DNA from 4 places in the Kitasatospora sp. NPDC051914 genome. Region 1 is predicted to be linked to each of the others. Evidence: riboswitches for the same ligand, from Rfam matches in the RefSeq annotation. Region 1 holds a riboswitch; each other region holds the start of a gene.
The links. A riboswitch is a leader RNA that binds a small molecule or an ion and turns the genes downstream of it on or off. The one in region 1 is predicted to bind cyclic di-AMP.
Positions count from the first base shown of each region.

Region 1 (7,275 bases):
GGCCATGGATGGCGACCAGCCGGAAGGCGCAGCAGAGCTCGAGCATGACAAATTCAGCACAACTGTCACTTTTCTGTGTGGTCAATTTGTCAAAAAGAGTGAAGCCCTTTATGATCTAATCTCCGCGGCCGTTCCTGCGATTGAACATCTAGACTCCGGAGCTAGGGCCATGGAGGTCCTTGATGAAAAGCTAAAATTCGTTCCTCCAGACACCGTCCTCAGGTTCAAGAAATTCTACATTGAGTACGCGGATCGTTTCCCCGACCGGAAGTTTTCAGTCAAGCAATTGATGGAGGCAGTCTGGGAGGAGTTTAGGTCCGACCCTCATGGCGCACATATTTTTGTCGCGCTGCACGAAATGTTTGCAACCCCGGCTCGGAAGCCAATCCTCCTGGAACTCCTCGTGGTTTCGATCGTAAGCGCCTACGAGGCCCTTCTGGCTGAACTCGTTGAGCAGTTCTTCAAGGTGTCGCCGGAAGCACTTGAAAAGGTCTCGCGCGACAGGGAGAAGGAGTTCTCGCTGCGGGATCTTAAGTCACTCGGAACCATTGAAGATGCTGTGGATCTGGCGATTTCCCGGCGAGTTGAAGAGCTGATGTTCGGCAGCTTTGCAGAATGGCGCAAGTTCTTTATTGACCGAATGAACTTGTCGTTTGAAGACTACGCGGTCAACTGGGAGGCCCTGAGAGAGGTCTTCCAGCGTCGACACATCCTCGTCCACAATGGCGGCGAGGTCTCCAAGCGGTACCTCTCCAACGTGGACTCAAGCCTGACTGCTGGGCTTACTGTCGGTCAGCGTGTCTCGACTGACGAGGATTATGTTCGGGCGGCAATTGAGCAGGTTGCCACATTTGGCGTCCTTCTTGCAAACGCAGTAATTCTAAAGTTCCGCAAGGGCGATGCAGATCGCGTCGCCTCATTTGTTGCCGAATTCAGCTACGGCAACCTTCAGCGCGGGAGGAACTCGGCTGTTGTGAAGTGCTCTAGCTTTATTGATGGCCTTCCGATTGCCATGGGAAGCAAGATGATTGCCCGCGTCAATAGCTGGATTGCGCGGAGTTCCATGAACGACCCCCGCGTGAACGGAGAGGTTGCAGCATGGGATGTGTCTGCCCTGGATCCAAAGTTCCTTCTTGCGCGCCACTGCCTCCTGGGCAATATCGATGAATCCATGACCCTTGTCCGTTCGCTGCATAGTCAGGGTGCTCTCACTGTGCAGAACATCTTGGAGTGGCCGCTTCTCGAACCACTGCGGGGGTCAGCGTCGTATCGGGAGTTCGCTCAGTCTCTCGACTTGCCATCTGAGTGGCTAGAGCCGGAGAATGGCCTATATCTAAATCCGAAGACTCGCGTACTGCATCGACAGAGTTGCATGCGCCGCAGTAGCTCTTGCGTGCCGTTCACCGAAACGGATGACGTGAGATATTCTGCTTGCCAGCTCTGCCGTCCGCACCGCGACAGGCCACAGCTAGCTGGAACGTCCACGGATAACGAGCCGTAGAGCTGCTGCCCCCGGCCGTACACCATGGCCGGCATGATGCTCACGGGGCCGCGGATCACCGCGCCGAGGATGCTCTTGCTCAACCAGGTCGACTTCGTGCTGGGCTGCTATGTCTTCACGCTGGATCAGCCGCTCTTCTTGATGCCGGGTGGTCAGGTGTGCGCCGAGGCGCGCTCTGTGGCCGTTCTGCGAGCCTCTGGGGCAGTCGAGCGGCTGCGGGCGACTGGTCCACCGAGCGGTGGGCGTGCAAGCTGCTGTAGGCCGCTCCGTGCCCCTTACGTGCCCGTTCGGCCAGAAGTCGGCGGGGAGTCACGGGGAACGACGGTGAGGTGCCCCGCTCCCCCGCAGGTCAGCGAGTCGCCAGGTCAGCCCGGATCCGGTGCCGTCGTCTTCCAAACTGGCCACGCGGGTTCGATTCCCGTCGCCCGCTCCACAGCAAAGGCCCCAGCTCAGCGACCTGATCGCAGAGCTGGGGCCTTCGTCGTCTGAGGGATTTTCAGGGCGTTGTGCCCGTTCCGCACCCCGTGGACGGCCTCGCTCACCGGTCCACGGACCGCCCGTACGATCGAGCGCTCGCGCTCCGTCCTGCGCCACGGGGGTGGAAACCGCCGACTTCCACTCCGGCGCGCGCCCTCTGCCGGATTCCCCCTCTCGCCGCGGCCCGCAGAGCGGTGCGGAACGGCCGAGGCCCGGCCCCGGGATCGGTTGATCCCCGGGTCGGGCCTTCGGGTGTGTGCCGTGCGGCGGTGTGCGTCAGACGCGGACGCCGTGGGCCGCGAGGTACGCGACCGGGTCGATGTCGGAGCCGTACGACGGGGTGGTGCGGATCTCGAAGTGCAGGTGCGGGCCGGTGACGTTGCCGGTGGCCCCGGAGAGGCCGATGACCTGGCCGGCGGTGACGGTCTGGCCGACCGAGACCTTCAGCGCCGAGAAGTGGGCGTACTGGGAGTACTTGCCGTCGGCGTGCTTGATGACGACGTTGTTGCCGTAGGCGCCGCCCCAGCCGGCCTCGACGACGGTGCCGCCGGCGATGGCGTGGATGGAGGTGCCGGTGCTGACGGCGAAGTCGACGCCGGTGTGGTAACCGCTGGACCAGTTGGAACCGGCCTTGTGGTAAGGGGTGCCCAGGCCGGCGGCGACCGGGGCGACGTAGCCGGAGGCGGCCGCGGCCGGCTTGGCGGCCTCGGTCTTCGGGGCGGCGGCGGGCTTCGGGGCAGCCGGCTTGGCGGCCTCGGTCTTGGGGGCGGCCGGCTTCGGGGCGGCCTGGACCGGGGTGCGCTTCTCGGAGCGGGAGGCGGCGGCCGTGTCGGCCTTCTTCGCCTCGGCCTTCGGCGCGGCGGGCTTCGGCGCAGCGGCCTGCGGGGCGGCGGCCTGCGCGGCAGCGGCGCCGACGGTCAGCTTCTGGCCCGGGAAGATCAGGTTCGGGTTGCCGCCGATGACCTGGCGGTTGTCCTGGTACAGCTTCTTCCAGCCGCCGTCGACGTGCTGCGCGTTGGCGATCTTGGAAAGGGTGTCGCCGCGGACGACCTTGTAGGTGGTGTCGGCGGCCGGAGCGGCAGCAGGGGCCTGCGCGGGCGCGGCGGCCTGGGCGGCGGCCTGCGCAGCAGCCGGGGCGGCGGCCGGGGCCGCGGCGGGGGCGCTGTGGGCGCTGGCGGCGGTGACGGGGATGGCGATGGCGGCGGCGGCCACACCGGTGGCGACGGCGACGCGGGACAGACGGGTGCCCAGAACGGACATGGAGTTGTTCCTCTCCGACGCCTGCGAGGTGAGCTGTCGGGTTCGGGCGGGGAGTTCGCCCGGTCGCGAAAAGGCGCGACTTCACCCCAAGCCGTCCCGGATTGCCCGGTGCGGCGACTTACCTTGGGTCCCCCGCTCCTGCCGTGCACGGAATGGTGCGTGACCCCGGGCGGCGGCAGGACTCGGCGTTCCGCCCGGTGGCCCGCCCAGCCGGTGGCCGGGCAGGACTCGAGGAAAACCCGATGGGCGCCTCGGAGGCAAGCGCCTCGGCCTCACGGACCGTCGACGGCCGCCCGAAGGGTCACTCTCCGCCCGCGAGTGGTGGGCGGAGCGCAGTCGATGCAGTGACCGTACGTGTCCGGATCATCAGCAGTCCGGCAAATCGGACACCCCGTGTGCGCGGCCGGTCGCGGCCGGGCACGGATCATGGCCCACCCGGTGACGCTGGTCACGCGGGCCCCTCTGCAGACCGTCGGCCCGGGCCGATAACCTCGCTCGCGATCGGTGTTCGAGCCCCTTTTCGAGCGAGGAGTCGCGGGTGCGGCCGCAGTCCCGACTGGACGTGATCCAGCGCAGCGTGGTGCGCGAGATGGCCGCCCGGTACGGGCAGCGGTTCACGGTCGAGGGCAGCGTGGTGCGCGGTCCGGGGACGACGGCGGTGGCGGTCCGCGAGCATCCGGGAGAGGGCGGCGCGGCCGGCCACGTGGACCTGGGCTTCGTGCTCAACCTGGGGCAGGCGGACGGCCCGGTGGTGTGGGACTGCACGGCGGGCCTGGGCCGCACCGAGGAGGAGCGGCTCGACAGCGCGGTACGGATGTGGGCGACCACCACGGCCGCGGCCGTGGTCGAGCTGCAGGACGCGCGCGGCGAGCACGCCGACCGCTGCCGCCCGGCAGAGCTCCCGGGATGGCAGGCGGTGCAGGGCCCGGCTGCGGTCTTCGGTTTCGGCAGCGACCGGCTGGCGGAGTGGCTTGCGGACCACCAGGTGCTGCCGGCGCTCGCCGGTGCCCTGGCGCTGCCGGCGGGCACCGGTGTGACCGGGGTGAAGCTGTTCCTCGGCGGCCGGGCCGGGGAGGACGTCGCCGAGGTGCGGATCAACGGCGCCGTGTCGGAGCAGGCCTCGGCCGCGCTGCGCGGCCTCGACTGGCCGCGCGGCGAACGGCTGTGCTGGGCAAGGCTGTTCGTCCTGCTGGTGCCGGACGGCGCGGCGGCGCAGACCGCTCCGGCCGCCGCCGAGGTGCCGCCGGCCGCCGCGCCGGCCGTGCGGCGCGGGCTGCTGGCGCGCTGGCGGCGGGCCGGGGTCGGGCAGTAGGGCGGGTCAGCTCGCCACGGACGAGATGGTCTTCGCCAGCTGGTTGAGGAAGTCCTGGATCGGCCGGGCCGCCGTGGACTGGCTCACCATGAAGCCGAAGAGCGCTGCGACGATCGCGTGGCTGGTCTTCAGCTGCTTGTTGCGGATGAAGATCACGACGATGACGCCGAACAGGAACAACGCGGAGACGGAGAAGGCCACCCGGACTCACTTCCTCAATCTGTGGCGGGGGTTCGTGCTGGAACCCCGTGTCGAAACCGGACCGCGGCCTGCGCCGACCGTCCCTGGCACGAGTCGACCGATCCCGCCGTCGTGGAGGTGCCCGCGGCGCCGATACCGCCTGCTGTCTGCCGCACCTGCCGCCCCCCATCCCCCGAGCATCGACCAGCCCACCCGGACTCAGTGTGGTCGTTCGTGCTGCCTGCGTAAAGGACTAGCCGGGAGCCCGGGGCGAAGATCCTGCCATGTGAGACGAATTTCCGCCGACCGAGACGATAGCCCATGCCTTCTGACGAACCGTCGGCGGGGCCGGGTGTCAACACGCCGGAACGGCCGATCGGCAGGCCCGCGGCCCGTGATCCACCGGGTGGTCCGGCTGTGAGGATTGGCCGAAGATCACTCCCCAGGGATTGACAAACGCTACTGGCGCCACACCAGCAGCACGGCGCGGTCGTCGTTGACGTCCTTGGCGACGGTCTCGATGAGGCGCCCTGCGGCGCCGCGGAAGCCCTTGACGACGAGCCGGTCCGCCTCCCCCATCAGCCGGTCCATGCCCTCGCCGAGGTCCCGGCCGGGGATCTCGACCATGCCGTCGGTGCACAGCAGCAGGACGTCCCCGCGGTCGAGGCGGCCGCACAGGCCCTCGAACTTGGCGCCGTCGTAGATGCCGAGCAGCGGGCCCTCCTCGGACTCCTTGACCTCCCAGCGGCCGGTGCCGCCGCTCCGCTGCATCCCCGGCAGGTGGCCGGCGGAGAGCAGTTCGTACTGGCCGGTGTCCAGGTCGAGCACCAGGTGGACGGCGGTGGCGAAGCCCTCCTCCCACTCCTGGCGGAGCAGGTAGCCGTTGGCGGCGGGCAGGAAGTCGTGCGCGGGCAGCGAGCCGAGCAGGCCGCCGAAGGCGCCGGAGAGCAGCAGGGCCCGGGAGCCCGCGTCCATGCCCTTGCCGGAGACGTCCGCCAGGACGACCTCCAGCATGCGGCCGCCGGGGCCCGTCCGGGCGGCGACCACGAAGTCGCCGGAGAAGGACTGGCCGCCGGCCGGGCGCAGCGCCATGTCCGCGGACCAGCCCTCGGGCAGCCTGGGCAGCTGGCTCTGCACCCGGAGCCGTTCGCGGAGGTCGAAGAGCATGGTGCCGCCACCGCGCCAGGGCACGCCGACCCGGCTGCGGAACTGGGCGAGCAGCAGACCCGCGACGCCGACCGCGCCGACCACCAGGGCGGCGCCGGGGGTGACGCCGTAGACGTAGGTGTCCGGGTTCTCGCTGGCGACCCGCTCGCCGGTGTGGATGAGCGACTCGGTGGAGAGGCCGACCGCGGCGGCCGCGTACAGCAGCACCAGGGTGCCGGGGCGCAGCAGCAGGGAGCCGGCCAGCACCGGGAGCACCAGGGAGGTGGGCGGCACCCAGGCGGGTATCCAGATGTTGAGGACGACGAGCACCGGGACGGCGGCGAGGAAGAGGGCGAAGGCGAGCCAGTCGGGTGCGGCACCGCGGAAGTAGTCGACGCCGGTTCGGCGCAGGGTGCGGCGGGCCCGGCGGAGCCTCGTGCGCAACCGGGCCGTCACGGGCTCCCTGGCCGCGCTCGCGGTGGGGCCCGTCGCAGTCGTCCGGGGCGTGGTGCCCTCCGTGCTGCCAGCCATGGGGTCCGACCTTATCCACGGTTGCGGGTCGGCGTCGACGCCTGCACCGGGGCTGCGCGGGCTCCCGGGTGCGGTGCGGTGGGTTTCGGCCGGGTGGCGGGGGCACCGTTCCCGGTGCGCCCCGGGGCGCGTGGCGGCGCACGCGCGCCCGGTGGTGACGGGCTGCCGGAAAAGTCGGTCGCGTACGGCGCGCCGCCGGTGGTAGGGGTGACCGTATGACGACAGGAGAAGCCGCGGCACTGACGGTCCGTCCGCTGGCCGCCGAGGAGTGGGACGGCTGGTACCGCCGTCTGGAGATCGCGTTCGGCGGCGAGGAGGAGGAAGCGGAGGAGCGCGCACTGTACCGCTCGCTCACCGAAGTGCATCGCGCGCTGGTGGTGTGCGACGGCGCGGAGCCGGTGGGCGGCGGCGGCGCGTTCAGCTTCCGGATGGCGGTGCCCGGCGGGGCGGTGCTGCCGGTCGCGGGCGTCACCATGGTCGGCGTGCTGCCCACGCACCGCCGCCGTGGCGGGCTGTCGGTGCTGATGCGGCGGCTGCTGGACGACGTGCGGGCCGCCCGCGAGCCGCTGGCGGCGCTGACCGCCTCGGAGCCGGGCATCTACGGCCGGTTCGGCTTCGGCGCGGCGGCCTGGCGGACGGCGGTGACGGTGCCGTGCCACCGGGTGTCGCTGCCGGTGGCGGACAACCCGGCGCTGCGGCTGCGGCTGGCGGACCCGGTGGAGGCCTCGCCCGCCTGCGAGGAGCTGTACGCGTCGCTGGTACCGCTGCGCCCGGGCCGGTTGGAGCGCCGTCCGGGCTGGGAGCGGCATCCGCTGCTGGACGTGCCGTCCTCCCGGGGCGGCTACTCGCCGCGCCAGTGCGTGCTCGC
Region 1 covers NZ_JBFAXX010000094.1:1,443-8,717, forward strand. Annotated here, with positions in the region: gene AB0M03_RS36470 (hypothetical protein) at 5-1,501, shown strand; gene AB0M03_RS36475 (LysM peptidoglycan-binding domain-containing M23 family metallopeptidase) at 2,255-3,238, opposite strand; cyclic di-AMP (ydaO/yuaA leader) riboswitch at 3,244-3,406, opposite strand; gene AB0M03_RS36480 (DUF6348 family protein) at 3,777-4,550, shown strand; gene AB0M03_RS36485 (hypothetical protein) at 4,557-4,751, opposite strand; gene AB0M03_RS36490 (PP2C family protein-serine/threonine phosphatase) at 5,190-6,407, opposite strand; gene AB0M03_RS36495 (GNAT family N-acetyltransferase) at 6,623-7,275, shown strand, end outside.

Region 2 (7,275 bases), on a different contig from region 1:
CCGTGATCAGTCCCATAGGGGCGAGTGATGATCCGAGTCGGGTCCCCCACGGTCCTTCAGGTACCGAGGGAGGTCAGACGGTCGCCTACCCGACTCGGGGAGTGAGTGGCGAGACCGGCCCCCTGCACCTCGACAGCGAGGGCTGCGCCATGGCCGGCATCCGATCACGCCCGACCGCCCTGCGAATGCGACCCGTGATTACTTCCGGGTCTTTCAGGGCCATGTTCCCCGGGCCCCCCGGGGCTCCGTTCTCCTGATTGGGCAGTCCCATGTACGGGAGTTGCGGCGTCACCAGTGGCGTCTGCCTCACCGCGGCATCCGTGTTGCCGTCCGGCATGACCGGATCCGAGATCGCCCGCCTCCTCCTCGAGGTCGCCGGCGCCGGGTTCGGCCTCTACGCGGCCACCGGCCTCATGCTCCTACTCACCGCCACCGTGCTGCGCCACCGCAGACGCACCACCCGAACCCGCCCCGACCCGACCCCCCGAGCGACCCCCGGGGCGACCACGAACCGGCAGGGCGAGCCATGGTGAGCGTCCTGCTGTGGCTGAGCACAGCAGTCATCATCACCATGCTGAGCTACAACTCCGGCCTGTTCGCCCTGTCACGCCGTCACATCCGGCTCGCACCACCCGAAGACGACCGGCGCTTCTACGTCTTCCTGCTCGCCTGCCTCAACGAGGAGAAAGTGCTCGAAGAGAGCCTGCACCGGCTGCTGGCGCTGCCGCTGGACGACTGCATCGCCCTCGTCGTCGATGACGCATCCGACGACGGCACCGCCGAGATCGTCCGCGCGGCCGACTCCGAACGCATCCTGCTCCACCAACGCCACCTCCCGAACGCCAGAAAAGGCAAGGGCGCCGCCCTCAACGACGGCCTGAACCACCTGGCCCGCTCCGGCGCACTGGAGGGCCACGCCCCCCAGGACGTGGTGATCTGCGTCCTCGACGCGGACGGCAGACTGGAAACCGAAGCCGTCGCCGAGGTCGACCGGCACTTCGCCGACCCCGCCACCGGAGCCGTACAGATCGGCGTCCGGATGTACAACCGGGCCGACAGCCTGCTGGCCCGCATGCAGGACATGGAATTCGTCGTCTACACCGACATCTTCCAGTCCGCCCGCCGACACATCGGCAGCGTCGGCATGGGCGGCAACGGCCAGTTCATGCGCCTGAGCGCACTGCACACACTCGGCCCGGCGCCCTGGAGCGACCAGCTCACCGAGGACCTCGACCTCGGCATCCGCCTGATCGCCGCAGGCTGGACCAACGAGTACTGCCCGACCGCCGCCGTGCACCAGCAAGCCGTGACCAGGACCCGCCGACTGATCCGCCAACGCTCCCGCTGGTTCCAGGGACACATGCAGGCCACCCGGCTCCTGCCCCTCGTCCTGCGGGAGATCCCGCCGCGGGCCGCCGCCGACCTGGCCTACCACCTGTCCAGCCCCGTGATGCTGCTGCTCACCTCCTTCCTGCCGCTCGCCTTCGTCGCCGGGATCATCGGCTTCGCGACCGACTCCGTCGTCCACGGCCACAACACCTTCCCGCTGATCTGGCTGATCCCGCTGTACGCCCTCGCCTTTGCCCCTGCCTACGCCTACGCCTACGTGTACCGCAAGCGGGAGCGCCGGCTCGGAGTGCTGCACTGCCTCCTGCTGTCCCACCTCTTCGTGGCCTACGGCTACCTGTGGTTCGCGGCCGGCTGGTGGGCCGTGGGCCGCCTGATGAGCGGCCGCACCAGCTGGCTCAAGACCGCCCGGACCTGACGCACCGTCACTGGCGCACCCTGCGAGCGGCGCCGACGTGCACCCCTGTACGTCCCGCCCACGCCCGACCACGCCCATCTGCCACCCGCCCACCCCCGAAGGAGGACCCGCCATGTCCCACCTCCCGCTCCCCCCTCCCGGCGCCACCACGACGCCCGGCCGGCTCCAGCACCACGGACTGCGCCCGCTGCACGCAGCCGTGGTCCTGGGCACCCGCCCCGAGGCCGTCAAACTCGCCCCCGTCGTCAGGGCCCTGGACGACTGCGAGGACTTCGCCCCGGTACTGATCAACACCGGCCAGCACCGCGAGATGATCGACCAGATGCTGGACCGCCTGGAACTGACCGCCCATCACGACCTGGAGGTGATGACCCACCGCCAGCAGCTGTCCGACCTGACCTCCCTGCTGGTCGGCAGGCTCGGCGAGGTACTGCGCGCGGAAGGACCCGACCTGGTCATCGTCCAGGGCGACACCACCAGCACCCTGTGCGGTGCCCTCGCCGCCTTCTACGAACGCATCCCGGTGGCCCACGTGGAGGCCGGACTGCGCAGCGGCGTCCTCGACAACCCGTTCCCCGAGGAACTCAACCGACTGCTGGTCACCCGACTCACCCGCTGGCACTTCGCCCCCACCGAGTGCGCCGGCAAACAGCTCCAGGCCGAGGGCGTGCCCTCCGACAACGTCTACGTCACCGGCAACACCGTGATCGACAACCTGCTGTGGACGCAGTCCCGCCAGGTCGGCCGCTCCGCGTTCCGCACCCGGCGCCGCGGCATCCTGGTCACCCTGCACCGGCGGGAGAACCAGGGCGACCAGATGCGCGCCATGGCCGCCACACTGCTGCGCCTGGCCCAACGCAGCGACGTCGAGATCCTGCTGCCGGTGCACCGCAGCCCGGCCGTCCGCGAGGTGCTGCTGACCGCGCTCGGCCACCACCCGCACATCACGCTGACCGACCCGCTGGACTACTTCGACTTCACCGCCTCGCTGGCCGCCAGCGAGATCGTCCTCACCGACTCCGGCGGCGTGCAGGAGGAGGCCCCCAGCCTGGACAAGCCGGTCCTGGTCCTGCGCACCACCACCGAGCGCCCCGAGGTGGTCTCCACCGGTGCCGCCCGGCTCGTCGGCACCGACCCCGACGCCATCCACACCGCGACCAACGCCCTGCTGGACGATCCCGCCCTCTACCGGAGCATGGCCGACGCCCGGAGCCCGTTCGGCGACGGCCGCGCGGCGCAGCGGATCGTCACCCGGCTGGCCGAGGACTTCGCGTCCGCCTCGACGGTCGGCACCGCGGTCGGCGCGGCCACCGGCGACATCCTGGCGCAGCGGTGAGACCCGTCCGCGGCCCTCGCCCGGAGGTGACGGACGCCGCGGAGCGGACCATGCTGGTGGACATGCACCTGGACCGGCCCACCTGGGCCGCGCTCACAAGAGGCCGGGCGGGCCGCCCGCCCCGACCCTCCCGGCGGATCCGGTGGATCCTGGTGACCCTGGGCAGCCTGCTCATCGCGCTCGTTCTGGTGGTGGCCATCGGCCTGTCCTCCGGATCGGACGTCAAGACGGTCCACGGACCCTGGCGGGTGGTGTTCGACGGCGAGGGGCTCGTCGGCTTCGACGACGGCACGGTGGTCCTGAAGCCCCGCCACTCCGCCGCGCCCTCCGAGACCCACGCCGCGCTGGTGGTCTCCGTCGACTCCCACGGCAAGCTCGACTACCGGCTCCAGATGCGCACCGCCGAGCAGTTCCGCCGGCCCGACCCCAACTCCTGGGAGGTCGCCTGGGTGCTGTGGCACTACACCGACCCCCAGCACTTCTACTACCTGGCCCTCAAACCCACCGGCTGGGAACTGGGCAAGGAGGACCCCGCCTATCCGGGCTCCCAGCGCTTCCTGGCCACCGGCCTTCCCGCCTACCCGATCGGCCCCTGGTACGACGTCGAGATCCAGCAGAGCGGCCCGACCATGTCGGTGACCGTGCAGGACCGGCCCCTGGTCACCTTCACCGACGAGGAACGCCCCTACCTGGAAGGCAACGTCGGCCTGTACAGCGAGGACGCCCACGCCGAGTTCCGGCACTTCGCGTATTGATCGGACGCAGCCGCGCAGGCGGCCGTCACCGCCAACGGCCCCACGCGTGCCGCGGGCGCCGACCACGGTGGAAAGCCCGATCGCGCAGGGCCCGGTCGACCAACGGCACGCCCCGCACGTCCGGCTGCGACCCGAGCGGCCGCACGGCCCCCACGGCCAATTCCGCCGCAGGTGCAACTTCCCCGGCCGGGAGATGCGCTGCTCTTATCGCCGGCCCTGCGGCGCCTCATTTCGACGAGGACGGAAGAACGACGGAATCGTTCTCCTCGAGGCCCGAAACCACTTCCGTGAGCTGGTCACCGGCAAGCCCGGGCCGCACTGTCGTGCGGACCCGAACGCTCCTTCGGTACCAGGTCGGCCCGGCCCGTTCACCGGCGCTCGGCGCCTGCCCGGTCGGGGCCGTCTCGGTGTTGGCAGGGGGCGCCGGTGTTGTTCCGGCGCCCCCGGGGTGACCGCCTCCGTGTCAGGGGGTGGGCACGGGCATCGTCGCGAATGCGGTGTTCAGGCTCTGCCACATGGGCTTGGTGGTGGGGATCATGTCCTCGGCGTAGTTCCACCAGAAGTACCCGCCCGCGTAGTAGGGCAGGTCGATGTGCAGGCCGTAGTAGTAGTTGAGGAGCGTGGTGGCCTGGCTCTGGGTGGTGGTGGTGACGGGGTCGGGCAGGCCGATTTCACCGAAGGCGAGTTTGGCGTTCGGGTACAGCGTGTGCAGTTGCTGGAAGTAGGCGGTCCAGGTGGCCGCGCTCGGCCGGATGTTGTTGCAGTCGGCTTCGTAGTAGCTGAGCGTGACGTAGTCGAGGCCGTTGCGCATGCTCGCGGGCACGTACTGGTTGGTGAAGGCGATCGGGTCGAGCTCGGAGGGGCCGTTGCCGCAGCCGATGTCGTAGTAGAGGGTCAGTGCGGCGCGCTTGCCGGCGGCCTTGACCTGGTTGTAGGCATCGGTGATCTTGGCGGAGACGTCGCTGTAGCTGCCGGTCCAGTTGCCGTTGACCTCGTTGCCGATCTCCCAGAGGTCGACCTGGTTGCCGAAGGCGTTCAGGTACTGGGCGACCCGGTCGTGGTAGGCCTGGGCGGAGTAGTCCTTGAGGTAGTAGGAGTCGAGGACCTCGCCCATGAGGTAGCTGACCGGCTGGAGCTGGTTGACCGCCTGGGTGTACTGGGAGGGGTTCACGTTCTCGTCGAAGACGATGCGGGTGGTCGGCCTGTGGGACAGCTGCTTCGACGAGGCGACGATGGCGGCGAGGTTCGAGACGTCGTCGACGGTGACGCCGTACAACGGGCCGGGCAGCTCCCTCATGCCCGCCGGAGCCTGCGTGGCGGTGGCGGTGGCGGTGGGCGCGGGGATCGGGGTCGGGGCGCTCGACGTCGGTGCCGTGGTGGGTGTTGCGGCCGTGGCGGTCGGGCTAGGTGTCGCCGTGGCGGTCGGGGAGGCCGTGGCGGTCGGGGAGGCCGCCGTGGCGCTCGCGGTCGGCGCTGGGGTGGATCCGTCGCCGACGGTCAGTGTGCGCGCGGGCAGGTTGTGCCGGGTGCCCGCAAGGTCGCGCCAGTAGCCGAACTCGGAGTAGGTGCCGGCCGGCAGGGCCAGCGCGCCGGTGGTGATCGACACACCCCCCGGGCAGATCCGTACGGAGCGGGCCGCGCCGGGGAAGTCGGTGCGCTTGCCCGCGGGGTCGCGTACCGAAACACCCAGGGTGTCGGCGGTGAAGCAGCGCGAGGAGTGCACGGCGAGGGTCGCGGTGGCGGCGGTGCCGGCGGCCATGGCGGTCGGGCCGAGCCCGTCCTGGACGACCTTGGGGCCGTCGGCGGAGGCCTGCGCATGGCCGACAAGAGGGATGGCCAGCAGGCCGACAGCGGCCAGCGCGCCGATCCGGACAGGAGTGGAGATAAAACGCATGGGCGGTACCTCTGCGACGCCTGCGAGGTGAGCTGTCGGGTTCGGGCCGCATGAGGTGGCCCGGCCGCCCGTGGAACGGCTTCACCCCTAGCCCGGGCCGGACCCGTGCGCGTGCGTGCGTGCGGGGGCCAAGGCGTCCTACCTGGTTCCCCCGCTCCCGTCCGTACCGGTGCTCGATCGACCGCCGACGGGTGGACGGGACTCGGCGTCCCGGCAGCGGGTCCGTCTTTCGGCGGACGACGCGAAGCAGGCTAGCAGGAGACATCGTGTACGAGTCAACGCTCTGCGCCGCACCTCACGCACTGTGCAGCAGGCCGCTGCGCTGCGCCGCTGCGCCCCCTCGCGCCGGACGGACACGGCGGGAAAGGCGGCGACGGCTTCGGCCGGTCCTGCCCGAACAAGGGCTCTGCCGGCTCCCGGGTCGCCCGGGCGCGGGGGAGGAGCGGACCAGTCGCCGGCCCCGCCCACGCGGCCGTCGTGGACCGGCGGCGAGGCGATCGGGATGTCCCCGGTCGCCGTGCTCTCCCGGCAACGCTGCGGCCTGCGCGAGGGCCGCTTGGCAGCGTCCGGCCCTGCCCGGACGGGCGCGGCGCGGTGGCCGCCCGCCCGAGACACCCCTGCCCACCGGCCCGGTGCAGCCCGACCGGCACCCCGCCCCCGCCGCGGCCGCCGCCGAAGCCGCGGCCGCGGCGGGCCGGCGGCCGGCCCCGGTACCCCCGCTCCTGCCGCAGGCCGAACACCTCGCCCTCACCGCCACCCTCGCCGGACAACAGGTCCCCGAAGCCTGGCTGGAGAACATCCCGGCCCCCGACGAGGACGACACCGGCCAGCAGCACCTCTACCGGCGCCTGGTCGCGGCCGTCGCCCACTGGCGGTTGCGCCACCACGTGAGCGGCGACGACCCGCTCGGCCCGCCGCCCGACGGCCCCGCCCACGACGAATGGCAGCACCTGGCCCAGGCCCTCGACCTCTACCAGCGCGCCCGGATCGAGGACCGCCTGCAACTGCTGCGCCTGCGCCGCGACGCCGACCGCGAACGCCTCGAGGCCGCCGCCCGGCAGGCCGCCGCCACCCCCACCGCCCGCACCCCCGCCGCCAGGCCCGCCCGCCCCGCCCAGCGCGGACGGCCCTCCCGGCCCCGCCGCCCCGGCGGCCGGGGCCGCCGCTGACCGCGCTGTCGGCGTACTCGTTGAAGTTCAGGCGGGTACAGATGGACGTGCTCAGCCGCGTGACTTGTCAGGACCCGCACCTACCGGGACAGCAGAGAGCCCTTGTCGTCCGCGCCGGCCGGACCGGATGATCAGCTCATGTACGTAGGCCAAGGCACCTTCGACGACATCCCCCTGGGTGCCCTCTTCCCCCAGCTGTCTGCCGCTGGCGTCGAATCACTGAACCTCTTTCATCCTGTCTCGTCGGGGTGAAATGCCTGGTCAGCGGGTTCCAGTGACGCAACAGGGCCCCTCGTCGTTGCCGTGGTGATCTCACTCATCACGTCGCCGCCGAGGGGCCCTGTTGGTCTCGTATC
Region 2 covers NZ_JBFAXX010000122.1:10-7,284, reverse strand. Annotated here, with positions in the region: gene AB0M03_RS38570 (hypothetical protein) at 336-533, shown strand; gene AB0M03_RS38565 (glycosyltransferase) at 527-1,765, shown strand; gene wecB (UDP-N-acetylglucosamine 2-epimerase (non-hydrolyzing)) at 1,878-3,101, shown strand; gene AB0M03_RS38555 (family 16 glycoside hydrolase) at 3,152-3,856, shown strand; gene AB0M03_RS38550 (hypothetical protein) at 4,320-5,750, opposite strand; cyclic di-AMP (ydaO/yuaA leader) riboswitch at 5,753-5,932, opposite strand; gene AB0M03_RS38545 (hypothetical protein) at 6,383-6,919, shown strand.
Region 2: it holds a riboswitch for cyclic di-AMP, as region 1 does, so the genes downstream of both, AB0M03_RS38550 (hypothetical protein) here and AB0M03_RS36475 (LysM peptidoglycan-binding domain-containing M23 family metallopeptidase) in region 1, are expected to answer to the same signal.

Region 3 (7,275 bases), on a different contig from region 1:
TCCTCCTCCAGCAGGGAGAACAGCAGGGAGTCGTGCCAGGTGTCGCGCAGGTGGAGGTCGTGCCGGATGCGGCCCTCCGGTTGGAAGCCGGCCCGGGCGAGCACCCGGGCGGAGGCGGTGTTGGCCGGGTCGACGCGGGCGGCGAGCCGGTGCAGGCCGAGGGTGCCGAACCCGAACCCGCAGAGCATGGCGGTGATCTCGCCGGCGTAACCGTTGCCCCAGGTGTCGCGGCGCAGCGCGTAGCCGATGGTGGCGGCGCGCTGCCCTTCGAGGCCGAGGACGGCGTTGCCGATCGGCAGCGCCTCCGGGCCGTCCTCACGGAGCGTCACGGCGAGGCGGTAGACGGTCCGCGGGTCCTTCTCGGCCTCTTCGAGGTAGAGCTCGATCTGGTCGGCGCACTCCTCCTCGTCGCGCGGTTCGAAGGGCAGGTAGCGGGCGGTCTCCGGGTCCCCGAAGATCGCGTGCAGGGCCGCGGTGTCCTCCGGGGTGAGCCGGAACTCGCGGATCGCCAGGCGCGGTCCGGTCAGGCGGACCTGTCGCACCGTCCGGACCTGTTCGGGTGTCATGGCGGCCGACCCTACCCTGCCGCCCCGCGACGGGCCCGCCGTGCCGCACGCCGGTCGCCGCACCGGCTACCGTACGGGGCGTGGACGACGAAGACCTGCAGCTCATCCCCCGTACCTGCGCCGAGGAACTGCTCGCCTGGGCGGATGCCGAGGGCCGCGCACCCGTCCCGGAGGAGGCGCTCCGGGAAGTGCTGACGCTGCTGGAACTGGGCGGCGCCCCGATGCACGACGGCCGGCCCGAGCTGGGCTCGGCCGTGCTGGAGCAGCTGTTGCACGAACGGCTCCACCTGTACGTGCAGCCGGCCGGCGACCCGGCGGCCTACGGGGAGGCGGTGCGGCTGCTGATCGACCGTCAGCGGGCGGCGCGGCGGCTGAACGCGAAGCGGCAGGAGCGCCTGCACGCCGAGGCGGAGTGGCAGGGCGAGCTGCTGGGGACGCTGCTGCGGCGGCCGCAGCTGCTGACCTGGCCGCGGCTGTACACGCTGCTGCTGCGCGCCGACGGCGTGGACACCGGGGATGCGGCGGCGGTGCGGGCCTGGCTGGACGCCTTCCGCGCGCTGGAGCCGGACGGCCGGACGGCGGCGTACGAGGCCCTGGTGGAGACCGGTGCGCTGGACGCGATGACCGGTGCGGACGCCGCACTGGGCTGGGGCGAGGCGCACCTGCTGTCGATCGGCATGGCCACCGACGGGGCACGGCGGCTGCTGGAGTACGGCCTGATGCAGCGCAGCTACCGCAACCTGGCGGCGCTGACCGCGATGGGCGAACCGATGCCGTTCGAGCTGCGGGGCGAGTTCGAGGACTTCGAGCAGGTCGTGGCGGACGTCGCGCTGTGGCTCTGCGGCGAGTGGACGGTGCCCGGGCTGCCGGCCCTGCTGGTCGCGGAGTACTCGGACCTGGCCCCCGAACCGGGCACCGAGGAACTGGAGGCGTACGCGGCGGCCCGGCAGACGCACGACGAGGAGTGAGCGAAGCCGGGGGCGTGCGTTTCGGCTAGGGCTGGACGCCGTGGGAGCGGAGCCAGCTCAGCGGGTCGACGGGGGCTCCGCCGCCGGGGCGGACCTCCAGGTGGAGCCGGGGCGAGGTGACGCTGCCGGTGGCGCCGACCGCGCCGAGGACGGTGCCGCGCTCGACCGGGCCGTCGGTGGTGGCGAGCCGGGCGAGGTGGCAGTACCAGATCTCGGTGCCGTCGGGCAGGGTCTGGACGATGCGGTAGCCGTACGAGCCGGCCCAGCCGGCCGAGGTGACGGTGCCCGGGCCGACCGCGGTGACCGGGGTGCCGGTGGCGGCCTCGAAGTCGAGGCCGGTGTGCAGGTGGGCCCAGTGCGAGCCGGAGGGGCCGTACTGGGTGCCCAGGGTGTAGCCGGTGGTCGGCAGGGCGAGGGCGGTGGCCTCCACGGCGGCCTGCGCGGCGCGGCGGGCCTCGGCCTCCTGGGCGGCGGCGAGGCGGGCGGCCTCGTCGGCGGCGGTGCGGTGGTCGGCCTGCTGCTGGATGCGGGCGGCGAGGGCGAGGCCCGGGTCGGCGTCGGGTGCCTCGTCGGGGACGGAGACGGCGGGCTCGGCAGCGGCGGCCGGGCCGGCGGCGGCCGCGGTGAGGCCGGCGGCACCGAAGGTGGCGGCCATGGTCGCGGTCACACCGAGCAGCGGGCTGCCGCCCCTGGTCTGGCGGGGCAGCCGGTGGCGGGCCTGTTCGGCCTGCTCCCAGGGGTGGTCGAGGAGCCGGGTGGCTGCGGCGGTGGGGTCCGCCGAGTGCGTCGACGCCACGGGGGCGCACTCCTTTCCTTCCCTCTCGCCGACCGGGTTAGCTGACGGGTTCGGAGCAGGAAGGTCTCCTACGGCTGGGCCACCGGCCCGGCCGATTCACCCCAAGGAAGGTGGTTCCCCGGCTCCCGGGCCCACCGTGAAGGCAGACGCGGGATTGAGCGACACGCGCACGGTGCCGTGTCGGTACGGCGTTGCCGACCGCGCTGCGTTATCAAACGTTAATGCTATGCCCGCCCTGATTCCAAGCGTCTGAGCCAGTGGATTCGTCGGGACTACGGGCACGATGGGCGATTTGCCATGGATTGTCGGTTGGATGGTGACTCAGGGTGATAAGCCGTCGAAGCTGAGTATCCGTACTCATGCCGGTCCACCGGCGCTCCGGGACGCTGCAGGCATGAGCGCACCCATGCAGCCCCGCACCACGGCCGCCTACTACGTGCAGGCCGTCCTGTCCTTCGCCCTCGCCACGGCCGCCCTCGCGATCGGGATCGCCTGCCTTCCGGTGGACGCCTGGGTGCGGGCCTTCCTGGCGGTCGCCCTGCTCTACGTCATCACCTCGGCGTTCACCCTGGCCAAGGTGGTCCGCGACCGCCAGGACGCGGGCGAGCTCGTCTCCCGGGTCGACCAGGCCAGGCTGGACAAGCTGCTGGCGGAGCACGACCCGTTCCGGGCGGACGGCCTCTGAGCCGCCCGCCCCGGTCAGCCGCCGGAGGCGGCGGCGCGGGCCCGCTTGGCGGCGAAGGTCTCGCCGCCGGCCGACCAGTTCTCGGCCGGGAGCTCTTCGATGGCGACCCAGATGTTCGACGGGTCCACCCCGGTGATCCGGGCGTACGTCGCGGTGAGCTCCCGGGCGATCTCCGCGCGCTGCTCCTCGGTACGGCCGACCAGCTGCTTGACGCTGATGAAGGGCATGACGCCTCGCTCTCTCGGTTCCCGCGGTCCGGCGGCACGCTACCGCAGGGCGGGGCCGCACTTGACGGCTAAGGCTATTAGCCATAGCTTTTTGGCTACAGGCAATCAGCCAGGCATTCAGCCACCAGGCCGAGGAGGCCCGCCGTGAACGACACCCGGAGCGCACTGAAGACCCGCCACCTGGACGTCCCGGGCGGCCGGCTGGCCTACGACGACACCGAGCAGGGCGGCGGCGTCCCGGTCGTCCTGCTCCCCGGCATGCTCGACCTGCGCGCCGCCTACCGGCACCTGCACCCGCTGCTGACCGCCGCCGGGCACCGGGTGGTCACCATGGACCTGCGCGGACTCGGCGAGTCCTCGACCGCCTGGGACGACTACTCGCCGACCGCGATCGCCGGCGACGTCCTCGCCCTGCTCGACCACCTCGGCATCCGCCGCGCCGTCCTGGTCGGCAGCTCGTACACCGGCGCCACCGTCGTCCGGGCCGCGGCCGACGCCCCGGAGCGGGTCGCCGGAATCGTCCTGATCGACGCGTTCTTCGAGAACTTCCCGCCCAACCTGCTGCAGAAGGCGATGGTCGGCCTGCTCGGCCCGGCCCTCACCTGGTTCCCCTCGCTGTGGGGCGCGGCACAGAGGTTCTACTACCCGAACCGGCGCCCGGCCGACTTCGACGCCTACCGCGCCCGGCTGGTCGCCGCGCTCAAGCAGCCCGGCCGCCGGCAGGCGGTGCGCGGGTACGTCCGCGGCGACTCCGCACCGACCGGCTGGGGCGCGGACGTCACCTGCCCGGCGCTGGTCGTCATGGGCGGCGCCGACCCCGACTTCCCCGACCCGGCCGCGCTCGCCGAGCGCCAGGCGCAGGCCCTCCGGGGCCGTAAGGTGATCATCGAGGGCGGCGGCCACTACCCCATGGCCGGGTACCCGCAGGCCACCGCCGACGCCCTGCTGCCCTTCCTGGACGAAGTGAACGAGGTCGCCTGATGCCCAGGGCCGGACTGAACCCCGCCGCCGTCGTCGACCACGCGGTCGGACTCCTCGACGAGCAGGGCCCGGAGGCGCTGACCCTGGCCGCCGTGGCCGGCCGCGCCGGCGTCGCCACCCCCTCGCTCTACAAGCACGTCACCGGCGGACTCGCCGAACTGCGCCGCCTGGTGGCCGTCCGGGTCACCGACGAACTGACCGAACGGCTCTCCCGCGCGGTGCTCGGCCGCGGCGGGGACGAGGCCCTCGCCGCCCTGGTCGACGCCTACGTCGACTACGCGGTGCGCCACCCGAACCGCTACGCGGCGCTCCCGCAGGCCCCGCAGGACGATCCGGAGCTCACCGCGGCCGCCGGCCGGCTGGTCGAGGTGATCCTCGCGGTGCTGCAGGGCTACGGCCTGGCCGGATCGGAGCTGATCCACGCCACCAGGACGGTCCGCGCGACCGTCCACGGCTTCGCCTCGCTGGCCACCGCGGGCGGCTTCCGGCTCGCCGAGGACGTCACGGTGTCCCGGCAGCGGCTGACCGGAGTGCTGGTCGAGGGCCTGCGGCACTGGCCGCGCTAGCCGTACCCGACCGCCCGTGGCCGGCCGGCCGTGACCTCGTGCCGCCGTGCGCGTTGTGCAGGGCATGAAGAAGCGCAGCATGCTCGCCTTTGCCTCCCTCGCCGTCGGCGTCGTCGCCTCGCTGACCACCCCGAGCGCCCACGCCGACATGCCCCAGCAGCGCATCGGCGACGCCAAGGCCGTCACCGGCACCGAGCTGCCGGACACCGCTGCCGACGGGCAGGCGACCACCGACGCCGACCTGCTGTAGGCCCCCACGGCACTCGGGCAACCCGTCAGGGGCGCCCGGGACTCCGGTACCGACGGGCCCGCGCCGTACGGCGCGGGCCTCGGTGCTGTCCGGGCCCGGGGTTGACTCCGGGCCGGTCGGCGGCGGAAGGTTCGTGGAGCACCCCCGCCCCCGCACCAGGACCGCCATGGACACCGTCACCGACCGACTCCGCAGCAACCTCACCGGCCAGCCGCTGCTGGCGACGCTGGGGGTGGAGATCGTCGAGCTGTCCCGCGGCCGGGTGGTGCTCGACCTGCCGGTCCGGCCCGAGGTCACCCAGCAGAACGGCTTCGTGCACGCCGGCGCGATCTCCACGCTCGCGGATGCGGCGGCCGGCGCCGCCGCGCTCTCCCTGATGCCCGAGGGCAAGGACGTGCTGAGCGTGGAGTTCAAGCTGAACCTGCTCAGCCCCGGGGTCGGCGAGCGGCTGCGGGCCACCGGGACGGTCGTCCGCAGCGGCCGCACCATCACCGTCGTCGGCGCCGAGATACGTTCGGTCAGCGGCGGGATTCCGGGCAAGGAAGTCGCGCTGCTGCAGGGCACGATGATCGCCGTCGAGCACGCGCCGTGACCCCGCCCGCGGCGAACGGCACCGGCCCGGGAGGATCCCGGGACCGCCTTGTCGCCGAATCCGGACAGAACCGGCCGCCCCACGGGGTAGACCTCACAGCGGACGGCGAGAACCCGCCCCGCACCGGCGGCACCCGGCAGGAACACGGAGGACGTGGAGAGATGACGCAGACGGCCCGCAGCACCGCGCCCGCCACCGGCCTCATCCCCGGGCAGCGCCCGCCGGCCGAACCCCCGGTCGTACCGGCGGCCGCCGAGCCGGAGACCGGTCTCGGTGCCGCTCTCCGCCGCGGCTTCGCCGTGGCCCGCGGCCTGCGTTCGCTACGGCCCGTCCCGGCGCGCACCCAGGAGCCGTACGGCGAGGTGGACGGCCAGTGACCTGCGCGGGTCCGGACGCCCGGGCCCGTCGGGGGAGTTGTCCGGCATCGGCGGAAGGGCACGGAAGGCGCCCCGGACACTGACGAAATGTCATGGCGGAAGTCGCCTTTTGACGCGTCCAGATCACCAATCCTGCGATCTGTTCACACTTACGTAGGATCATCATCCTAGAATTCGCCGCGTGACGATGTCTCAGTGGTGCGCAGCGGCAGCCGTTGTCCTCGCCGTCCCCGCGGTCCTGACCGCCGCGAGGTACCGGTCCGTCACCCGCACCCTGCGCCGCCGGCTCGACGAGCAGCAGCGCGAAACCGACTCCCTGCGCGGCCGGTTGGCCGGCGAGACGGCCCGCCGCAGTGCTGAGGCCGCCGCGGTGCAGCAGGAGCAGGAGATCGTCGCCTCCACCCAGCGCGCGTTCCTCAGCGTCGCCCGCCGCATCCTGGTGATGGCCCACGACCAGCAGGCCGGGCTGGACGAGATGGAGCGCACCCACGACGACCCCGTCCTGCTGGAGGGCCTGCTCAAGGCGGACCACGCCGCCGCCCAGCAGGCCCGGCTGGCCCAGACCCTGGCCGTGCTGTGCGGCGCACGCGCGGGCCGGCACTGGCCGGAACCGGTCGCCCTGGAGGACGTGGTCCGCGGCGCCCAGTCGCGCATCCTGCCGTTCCAGCGGGTGGTGGTGCGCAGCCGGATGGAGACCGCCGTGGTGGGCGCCGCCGCGGAGGCGCTGATCCACGCGGTCGCCGAGCTGCTGGACAACGCCACCCGCTACTCCCCGCCCAGCACGCAGGTGTTCGTCACGCTGATGCCGGTGCACAACGGCGCCGTGATCGAGATCGACGACGCCGGCGTCGGCATGCCCGAGGGCGCGGTGGAGAAGGCGGCCGCCGCGCTGTCCGGCGATGTGGGGCTGGAGGTGTCCCGGCTCGGCGAGGTGCCGCAGCTGGGACTGGCCGCGGTCGGCAGGCTGGCCGATCAGTACGGCTTCCGGGTCACGCTCAGCTCCGCGCCCTCGCCGTACGGCGGTGTGCGGGTGGTCGTCCTGCTGCCGAACGCGCTGCTCACCGAGCCGCTGCCGCACTCGCCCGCGCTTCCCGGCGGGCAGCCGCACACCGCCGCCGAGCGGCCCGCCGCACCCGCCGCCCCGGCGGCCGCGGTCCCGGCCGCACCCGCCGCTCCTGCCGCACCGACAGAACCGGCCCCGCAGGACGGGCCGTCCACCGGCGGGCTGCCCCGCCGCACCAACCGTCGCCGTGCCGCCCCCGCGGCA
Region 3 covers NZ_JBFAXX010000027.1:21,076-28,350, forward strand. Annotated here, with positions in the region: gene AB0M03_RS19155 (GNAT family protein) at 1-566, opposite strand, end outside; gene AB0M03_RS19160 (hypothetical protein) at 647-1,534, shown strand; gene AB0M03_RS19165 (M23 family metallopeptidase) at 1,560-2,330, opposite strand; cyclic di-AMP (ydaO/yuaA leader) riboswitch at 2,342-2,501, opposite strand; gene AB0M03_RS19170 (YiaA/YiaB family inner membrane protein) at 2,725-3,015, shown strand; gene AB0M03_RS19175 (4-oxalocrotonate tautomerase family protein) at 3,030-3,242, opposite strand; gene AB0M03_RS19180 (alpha/beta hydrolase) at 3,387-4,223, shown strand; gene AB0M03_RS19185 (TetR-like C-terminal domain-containing protein) at 4,223-4,789, shown strand; gene AB0M03_RS19190 (hypothetical protein) at 4,854-5,039, shown strand; gene AB0M03_RS19195 (PaaI family thioesterase) at 5,173-5,631, shown strand; gene AB0M03_RS19200 (hypothetical protein) at 5,793-6,008, shown strand; gene AB0M03_RS19205 (sensor histidine kinase) at 6,196-7,275, shown strand, end outside.
Region 3: it holds a riboswitch for cyclic di-AMP, as region 1 does, so the genes downstream of both, AB0M03_RS19165 (M23 family metallopeptidase) here and AB0M03_RS36475 (LysM peptidoglycan-binding domain-containing M23 family metallopeptidase) in region 1, are expected to answer to the same signal.

Region 4 (7,275 bases), on a different contig from region 1:
ACTCGGTGATCGTCGCCGGCGGCACCACCGTCGTCGGCGTCATGCTCGCCGCCAGCACCGGCTACGCCGTCTCCCGGATGCGCTTCGCCGGCCACAAGCAGCTGATGTGGACGCTGCTGGTGACCCAGATGTTCCCGATCGCCGTGCTGATCGTGCCGATGTACTACATCCTGTCCAACCTCCAGCTGCTGGACAGCTACCTCGGCCTGATCCTGGTCTACTCGGGCACCACCGTGCCGTACTGCGCCTGGCTGCTCAAGGGCTACTTCGACACCATCCCGGTGGAGATCGACGAGGCCGGCCGGGTCGACGGGCTCTCCCCGTTCGGCACCTTCTGGCGGCTCATCCTGCCGCTGGCCCGCCCGGGCCTGGCCGTCGCCGCCTTCTACTCCTTCCTCACCGCCTGGGCCGAGGTCGCGTTCGCCTCGACCTTCATGCTCAGCTCGGACAAGTACACGCTCGCGGTGGGCCTGCAGTCCTTCATCAGCGAGCACGACCACCAGTGGGGCCTGATGGCCACCACCTCGGTGCTGATCGCGCTGCCCGCCGCGCTGGTGTTCTACCTCGTCCAGCGCCACCTGGTCACCGGCCTGACCGCCGGTGCCGCGAAGTCCTGACCGCCGACGTGGCCGCCCGGGCACGGCGGTCGGTCCGCCGACCGCCGCCGCCCGGCCGAACCCCCACCGAGGCCCACGGGCCGACGTACCGTCAAACACGCTCTGTTCGCCGCGAATCCCCAAGGGATGACTGACCAATGACCCAGAACCTGGCCGGCGCCTCCCGGCCCGCCCCCGTTCCCGCCGCCGAGCCGATCGCAGCGAGTGCGGGCGCGTCCAGAGGCTGGTGGCGGGACGCGGTCATCTATCAGGTGTACCCGCGCAGCTTCGCCGACTCCAACGGCGACGGCATGGGCGACCTGCCGGGCATCCGCAGCCGCCTGCCCTACCTGCGCGACCTCGGCGTCGACGCGGTCTGGCTCTCCCCGTTCTACGCCTCCCCGCAGGCCGACGCCGGCTACGACGTCTCCGACTACCGCGCGGTGGACCCGATGTTCGGCACCCTGCTGGACGCCGACGGCCTGATCCGCGACGCCCACGAGCTCGGCCTGCGGATCATCGTCGACCTCGTCCCCAACCACTCCTCCGACCAGCACGAGTGGTTCCAGCGCGCGCTGCGCGAGGGCCCCGGCTCCCCGCTGCGCGACCGCTACCACTTCCGCCCCGGCAAGGGCGAGAACGGCGAGCTGCCGCCGAACAACTGGGAGTCGATCTTCGGCGGCCCGGCCTGGACCCGCTCCGTCAACCCGGACGGCACCCCCGGCGAGTGGTACCTGCACCTGTTCGCCCCGGAGCAGCCCGACTTCAACTGGGAGAACCGGGCCGTCGCCGACGAGTTCCGCTCGATCCTGCGCTTCTGGCTGGACATGGGCGTCGACGGCTTCCGGATCGACGTCGCGCACGGCATGGTCAAGCAGGCCGGCCTGCCCGACATCGGCGCAGGCGACCAGCTGAAGCTGCTCGGCAACGACGTGATGCCCTTCTTCGACCAGGACGGCGTCCACGAGATCTACCGCGACTGGCGCAAGATCCTCGACGAGTACCCGGGCGAGCGCATCGGCGTCGCCGAGGCCTGGACCCCGACCGTCCAGCGCACCGCCAACTACGTCCGCCCCGACGAGCTGCACCAGGCCTTCAACTTCCAGTACCTGGGCACCTCCTGGGACGCCGCCGAGCTGCGCGAGGTCATCGACGTCTCGCTCGACTCGATGCGCCCGGTCGACGCCCCCACCACCTGGGTGCTCTCCAACCACGACGTCACCCGGCACGCCACCCGCTTCGCCAACGAGCCGGGCCAGGGCACCCAGATCCGCACCGCCGGCGACCGCGAGCTCGGCCTGCGCCGCGCCCGCGCCGCCAGCCTGCTGATGCTGGCGCTGCCCGGCTCCGCCTACGTCTACCAGGGCGAGGAGCTCGGCCTGCCGGACGTCACCGACCTGCCGGACGAGGTCCGCCAGGACCCGTCCTTCTTCCGGGCCTCCGGCCAGGACGGCTTCCGCGACGGCTGCCGGGTGCCGATCCCGTGGTCCGGCACCGAGGCCCCGTACGGCTTCGGCCCCAACGCCGGCGGCCCGAGCTGGCTGCCGCAGCCCGCCGAGTGGGCCGGGCTGAGCGTCGAGGTCCAGACCGGCGACCCGACCTCCACCCTGGAGCTCTACCGCTCCGCGCTGGCCGTCCGCCGCGCGCACCCCGCGCTCGGCGCCGGCACCGAGGTGACCTGGCTGGAGGCGCCCGAGGGCGTGCTGGCCTTCCGCCGGGACAGCGCGCAGGGCTCCTTCGTCTGCACCTCCAACACCACCGGTGCGCCGGTCCGGATCGCGGCTCCCGGACGTATCCTGCTGTCCTCCGCGGACACCGAGGCCGCGGACGGCGAGATTCTGCTGGCAGCGGACAGCACCGTATGGTGGGCGGTCTGAGATGGTTGCAATAGGCTCTGGGATCGTGACTACGGCGCGACTCTCGGACATCGCGGCGCAGGCGGGGGTCAGTGAAGCCACCGTCAGCCGCGTACTCAACGGCAAGGCGGGCGTCTCCGCGACCACCCGCCAGACCGTACTGGCCGCCCTCGACGTACTCGGGTACGAGAGGCCCACCCGGCTGCGGCAGCGCAGCGCGGGTCTGATCGGCCTGATCATCCCGGAGCTCAACAACCCGATCTTCCCGGCGCTCGCGCAGGTGATCGAGCAGGTGCTCAGCCGGCACGGCTACACGCCGGTCCTGTGCACCCAGACCCCCGGTGGCTCCACCGAGGACGAACTCGTGGAGCTGCTGGTGGAGCGGGGGGTGGCCGGCATCGTCTTCGTCTCCGGCCTGCACGCCGACACCACGGCCGACCACGAGCGGTACAACAAGCTGATCGGCCGCCAGGTGCCGTTCGTGATGATCAACGGCTACAGCGAGCGGATCGCCGCGCCGTTCATCTCGCCGGACGACCGGGCAGCGATGTGGATGGCCGTCCAGCACCTGGTCGAGCTCGGACACACGAAGATCGGCCTCGCGATCGGGCAGCGGCGCTTCGTGCCGGTGCTCCGGAAGGTCGAGGGCTTCCGGGCGGCAGTGCAGGAACTCCTCGGGCTGACCGAGGAGGAGGCCGACGGCTGGGTCCACCACACGCTGTTCAGCGTGGAGGGCGGGCACGCCGCGGCCGGTGTGCTGCTCGACAAGGGTTGCACCGCGATCGTCTGCGGCAGCGACATGATGGCGCTCGGCGCGATCCGCGCGGCCCGGCAGCGCGGGCTGTCCGTGCCGCAGGACGTCTCGGTGGTCGGGTTCGACGACTCGCCGCTGATAGCGTTCACCGAGCCGCCGCTGACCACCATCCGTCAGCCGGTGGAGGCCATGGCCACCGCCGCCGTCGACGCCCTCCTCGAGGAGGTCGGCGGAAACCCCGCGCAGCGCGCGGAGTTCATGTTCCAGCCGGAGCTCGTGATGCGCGGCTCCACCGGCGCCAGCGTGCGCTGACCCCCCGCCGAGCCCACCGGGCGGCGGCACACCCGTACGGCCCCGGAGAGCCCTCTCTCCGGGGCCGCAGCCGTCCCTGGGGGTCCCGCGCCCCAGCGATTGTCCCGGTGCCCCTGGTGGTTGCCCGGGGCCGTCAGACGATCCCTCAGCCCTCTTCGACGGTGCGGTGCGGCCGGGCGGTGCGTTCGGCGTCGGCGGCATCGCCGGTGCGGGCCTCGGTGCGCCGGCTGCGGGCCAGGTAGTCGCGGACGACGAGCTCGACCGCGTCCTGCGGGTTGCCCGCTCCGGCGGCCAGCATGACCTCGATCGCCAGATCGGCGTCCAGTGTGACGGTGACCTTCGCTGCCATGGCGACTCCTCAACTCCGGGGGAGCGTCAGCCTATCCGGGCGGGAAAGCGGGAAGCGGGAAAGCGGGCAGGCCGAAGCCCCGGAGCGGCGGAAGGCTGCTCCGGGGCGTCGGTCGGGAGAGGGGCGCCCGGGCCGTGGGACCCAGTCACGGCTTCGGGCGCCTGGCTCCGGCGTACGGGACGCCGGGGCGGGGGTGGATCAGACCCGGCCGGCGAAGTCCGGCGCCCAGTTGGCGATGGTCTGGACGCGCACACCGGCGCGCGGGTTGGCCGCCTCGACGTACTTGCCGTCGCCGATGTACATGGCGACGTGGTGCACGCCCGAGTTGGCGCCGTTGTTGGACCAGAACAGCAGGTCGCCCGGCTGCAGGTTGTCCAGCGAGACGCGGGTCGAGTAGTCGGCCTGGTCGGCGGCGATGCGCGGGACGGAGATGCCCGCGGCGCGCAGCGCGGCCTGGGTGAGGCCGGAGCAGTCCCAGCCGCCGTTGCCGGTGCCGCCGTAGATGTAGGCCTGGCCCACCTTGGAGAGCGCGAAGTTGACCGCGGCGGCCTTGGAGCCGGTGGCCTTCGCGGCCGTGGTGGTGGTGCTCGCCTTGACCGCGGTGGCCGGGGCGGCCTGCGCCCTGGCCGGGGCGGCCTGGGTGGCGCCGGTGCCGAGCGACAGCTTCTGGCCCGGGTAGATGGAGTGCGGACCGTTCTTCAGGACCGACTTGTTGATCTCGTAGAGCTTCTGCCAGCCGCCCTGGACGTGGTTGCGCTCGGCGATGGTCGACAGCCAGTCGCCGGCCCGGACGGTGTAGGTGCCGCCGTGGTTCCAGCGGTTCTGCTGCCAGGACTTCTTGCCCTGCCAGGCCTTGCCGTCCTGGGAGGTGCCGGCGGAGGCGGTGGAGCCGCTGCTCGCGGTGGTGGAGCCGGTGCTCGGCGCGGCCGGGGCGGCCGGCTTGGCGGCCGTGCTGCTGCCGGTCGAGGCGGTGGTGGTGGAGGACGAGCCGCCGGGGTTGATCTCCGGGGCCGGGCCGCCCTTGGTCAGGCCGGCCTTGACCGAGCAGACGGGCCAGGCGCCGGGGCCCTGGACGGCCAGGACCTTCTCGGCGATGGCGATCTGCTGGTCCTTGGTGGCGAGGTCGGCGCGGGCGGCGTAGGCGGTGCCGCCGAAGGAGGACCAGGTGCTGTTGGTGAACTGGAGGCCGCCGTAGAAGCCGTTGCCGGTGTTGATGTGCCAGTTGCCGGTGCTCTCGCACTGGGCGACCTTGTCCCAGGTGGCGACCGAGGCGGCGGAGGCGGTGCCGGCGGCGAGGGACGGGATCGACAGACCGATGCCGACGACGCCGGTGGTGGCGAGAATGCGGCGGCCGCGCTTGGAGTTGATGGACAGCATGAAGGAGCGTTCCTCTCCCACGCCTGCGAGGTGAGCTGTCGGATTCGGGCTGGAGTTGCCCGGCCGCCCGCGCGGAGGCAGCGGTCTTTCCGCTGTTTCCGCGCGCGCGGCTTCACCCCAAGCCGAGGAACGGCGCATGGCCGTTCCCGGGCGACTTACCTGGTTCCCCCGCCCCTGCCGAAGTGCGTTTCGCATTGCCAGTCGGACCGCCGGCAGGACTCGGCGTTCGGGCCAACTGGGTCCGTGTGACCACGAACGTGGGAGGACATTAGACAGAGTTAAGTTCAAACCGCAAACATGTGTGATGCCGATCACAGTCGATCTTGAATGAATTCATGATCGATTCTTCGGTGTGATCGTGATCGAATTCGGCCGCTTCTGCGCAAAACTCTTGGGTCGAAACGGGCTTGTTTATGCTTCAGGCGTCGGGCCCGGGCGGGGCCCGGGGGAGGGGTGGGCCGATCATGGAGCACGGTGACGGGATGCCCGAAGGGGTGCCGCGGCGGGCGGGCTCGCACCGTCGCCCGGGGCGCCGCCGGCTGCTCGGCTGGATCGCCGCGCCGGTCGCCGCCGCAGCGGTCGGCGGCGGGGAGTTGGCCCGCCGGGCGCTCGCCGCTCCGGCCGCCCCGCCGCCGGCCTCCGCGGCACCCTCCGCGGGCCCTGCAGGGGCCTCTGCCGGGCACGCGCACGCCGCCCCGGCCCCGGCCGAGCCCTCGCCTTCCCCGGTCGATCTGACGGGCCGCCGTTGGTCGGACGCGGCCGGCTGGGGCGGCGCCGTACCCGGCTCGAAGAGCGCCGTGCGGATCGCCGACCGGGTGCTGCTGGACGTGGACGCCGCGGTCGGCTCGCTGCTCGTGGAGCCGGGCGGTTCGCTGGTCTTCGCCCCCGGGCGCAGCGTCGCGCTGGCCTCGGCGGGCAGCGTCGAGGTGCGCGGCACCCTGGTGCTGGCCCCCGCGGACGGCTCCGTGCACGCCCTGAGATTTCCATCTGTGGACGAACGATCCTTCCGGGGCGGCGGCATGACGGTGGTGGAGGGGGACACCGGCCTCTGGGTCACCGGCTCCGGCTACCTGCGACTGGACGGCGCCGCCAAGACCGCGTGGGTGCGGGCCGCGGCCGCGCTGAAAGCCGGCGCCATCGAGCTGCAGCTGGCCGAGCCGCCGACCGGCTGGCAGCCCGGCGACGAGCTCGCCGTCACCCCGACCGGACCCCCCGACGAGGACGACTTCTCCACCCGGTACGATCTGTGCACGATCAGACGGATCGACGGCCGCACCGTCACGCTGACCGCACCCCTGGCGCACGCCCACCCGCGCGTCGCGGTCGGCGGCGGCGTCACCGCGGGCGCCGAGGTGCTCAACCTGACCCGCAGCGTGCGGATCGAGGGCACCCCCCGCGGTCGTACCCACGTCCACCTGACCAGCTCCCGGCGGGCCGACGTCCGGCACGCCGCCCTCCGCTGGGTCGGCCCCCGCAAGGCGGGCAAGGAGACCTGGAACGGCACCCCGGTCACCGAGCCGGTCCTCGGCCGGTACGGGCTGCACTTCCACATGCTCGGCGACGCCTCCCGCGGCACGGCCGTCGAGGGCGTCGTCGTCCGCGACGCCGGCAGCCACGCCTTCGTCCCGCACGCCAGCCACGGCATCACCTTCCGCAGCTGCATCAGCCACGACACCTGGGAGGACGCCTACTGGTGGGACGGGCCGACGGACACCCGCACCCCGCAGGAGCCGTCCGACGACATCGCCTACGAGTCCTGCGTGGCCTCCCGCACCGTGTACGAGCCCGTCCCGCGCGGCTACCGGCTCACCGGCTTCTCGCTCGGGGCGGGCACCGGCGGCACCGCCCGCGACTGCGTGGCGGTCGGCGTCCAGGGCGCCGCCGGCGCCTCCGGCTACGAGTGGCCGGAGACCAGCGAGGGCGTCTGGACCTTCGAACGCTGCCTCGCCCACAACAACCTGCAGAACGGGATCTTCGTCTGGTTGAACGCCCGCCACCACCACACCGTCGACCGTTTCGTGGCCTACCACA
Region 4 covers NZ_JBFAXX010000036.1:15,605-22,879, reverse strand. Annotated here, with positions in the region: gene AB0M03_RS23405 (carbohydrate ABC transporter permease) at 1-617, shown strand, start outside; gene AB0M03_RS23400 (glycoside hydrolase family 13 protein) at 755-2,473, shown strand; gene AB0M03_RS23395 (LacI family DNA-binding transcriptional regulator) at 2,475-3,518, shown strand; gene AB0M03_RS23390 (hypothetical protein) at 3,664-3,867, opposite strand; gene AB0M03_RS23385 (transglycosylase family protein) at 4,066-5,265, opposite strand; cyclic di-AMP (ydaO/yuaA leader) riboswitch at 5,250-5,448, opposite strand; gene AB0M03_RS23380 (hypothetical protein) at 5,709-7,275, shown strand, end outside.
Region 4: it holds a riboswitch for cyclic di-AMP, as region 1 does, so the genes downstream of both, AB0M03_RS23385 (transglycosylase family protein) here and AB0M03_RS36475 (LysM peptidoglycan-binding domain-containing M23 family metallopeptidase) in region 1, are expected to answer to the same signal.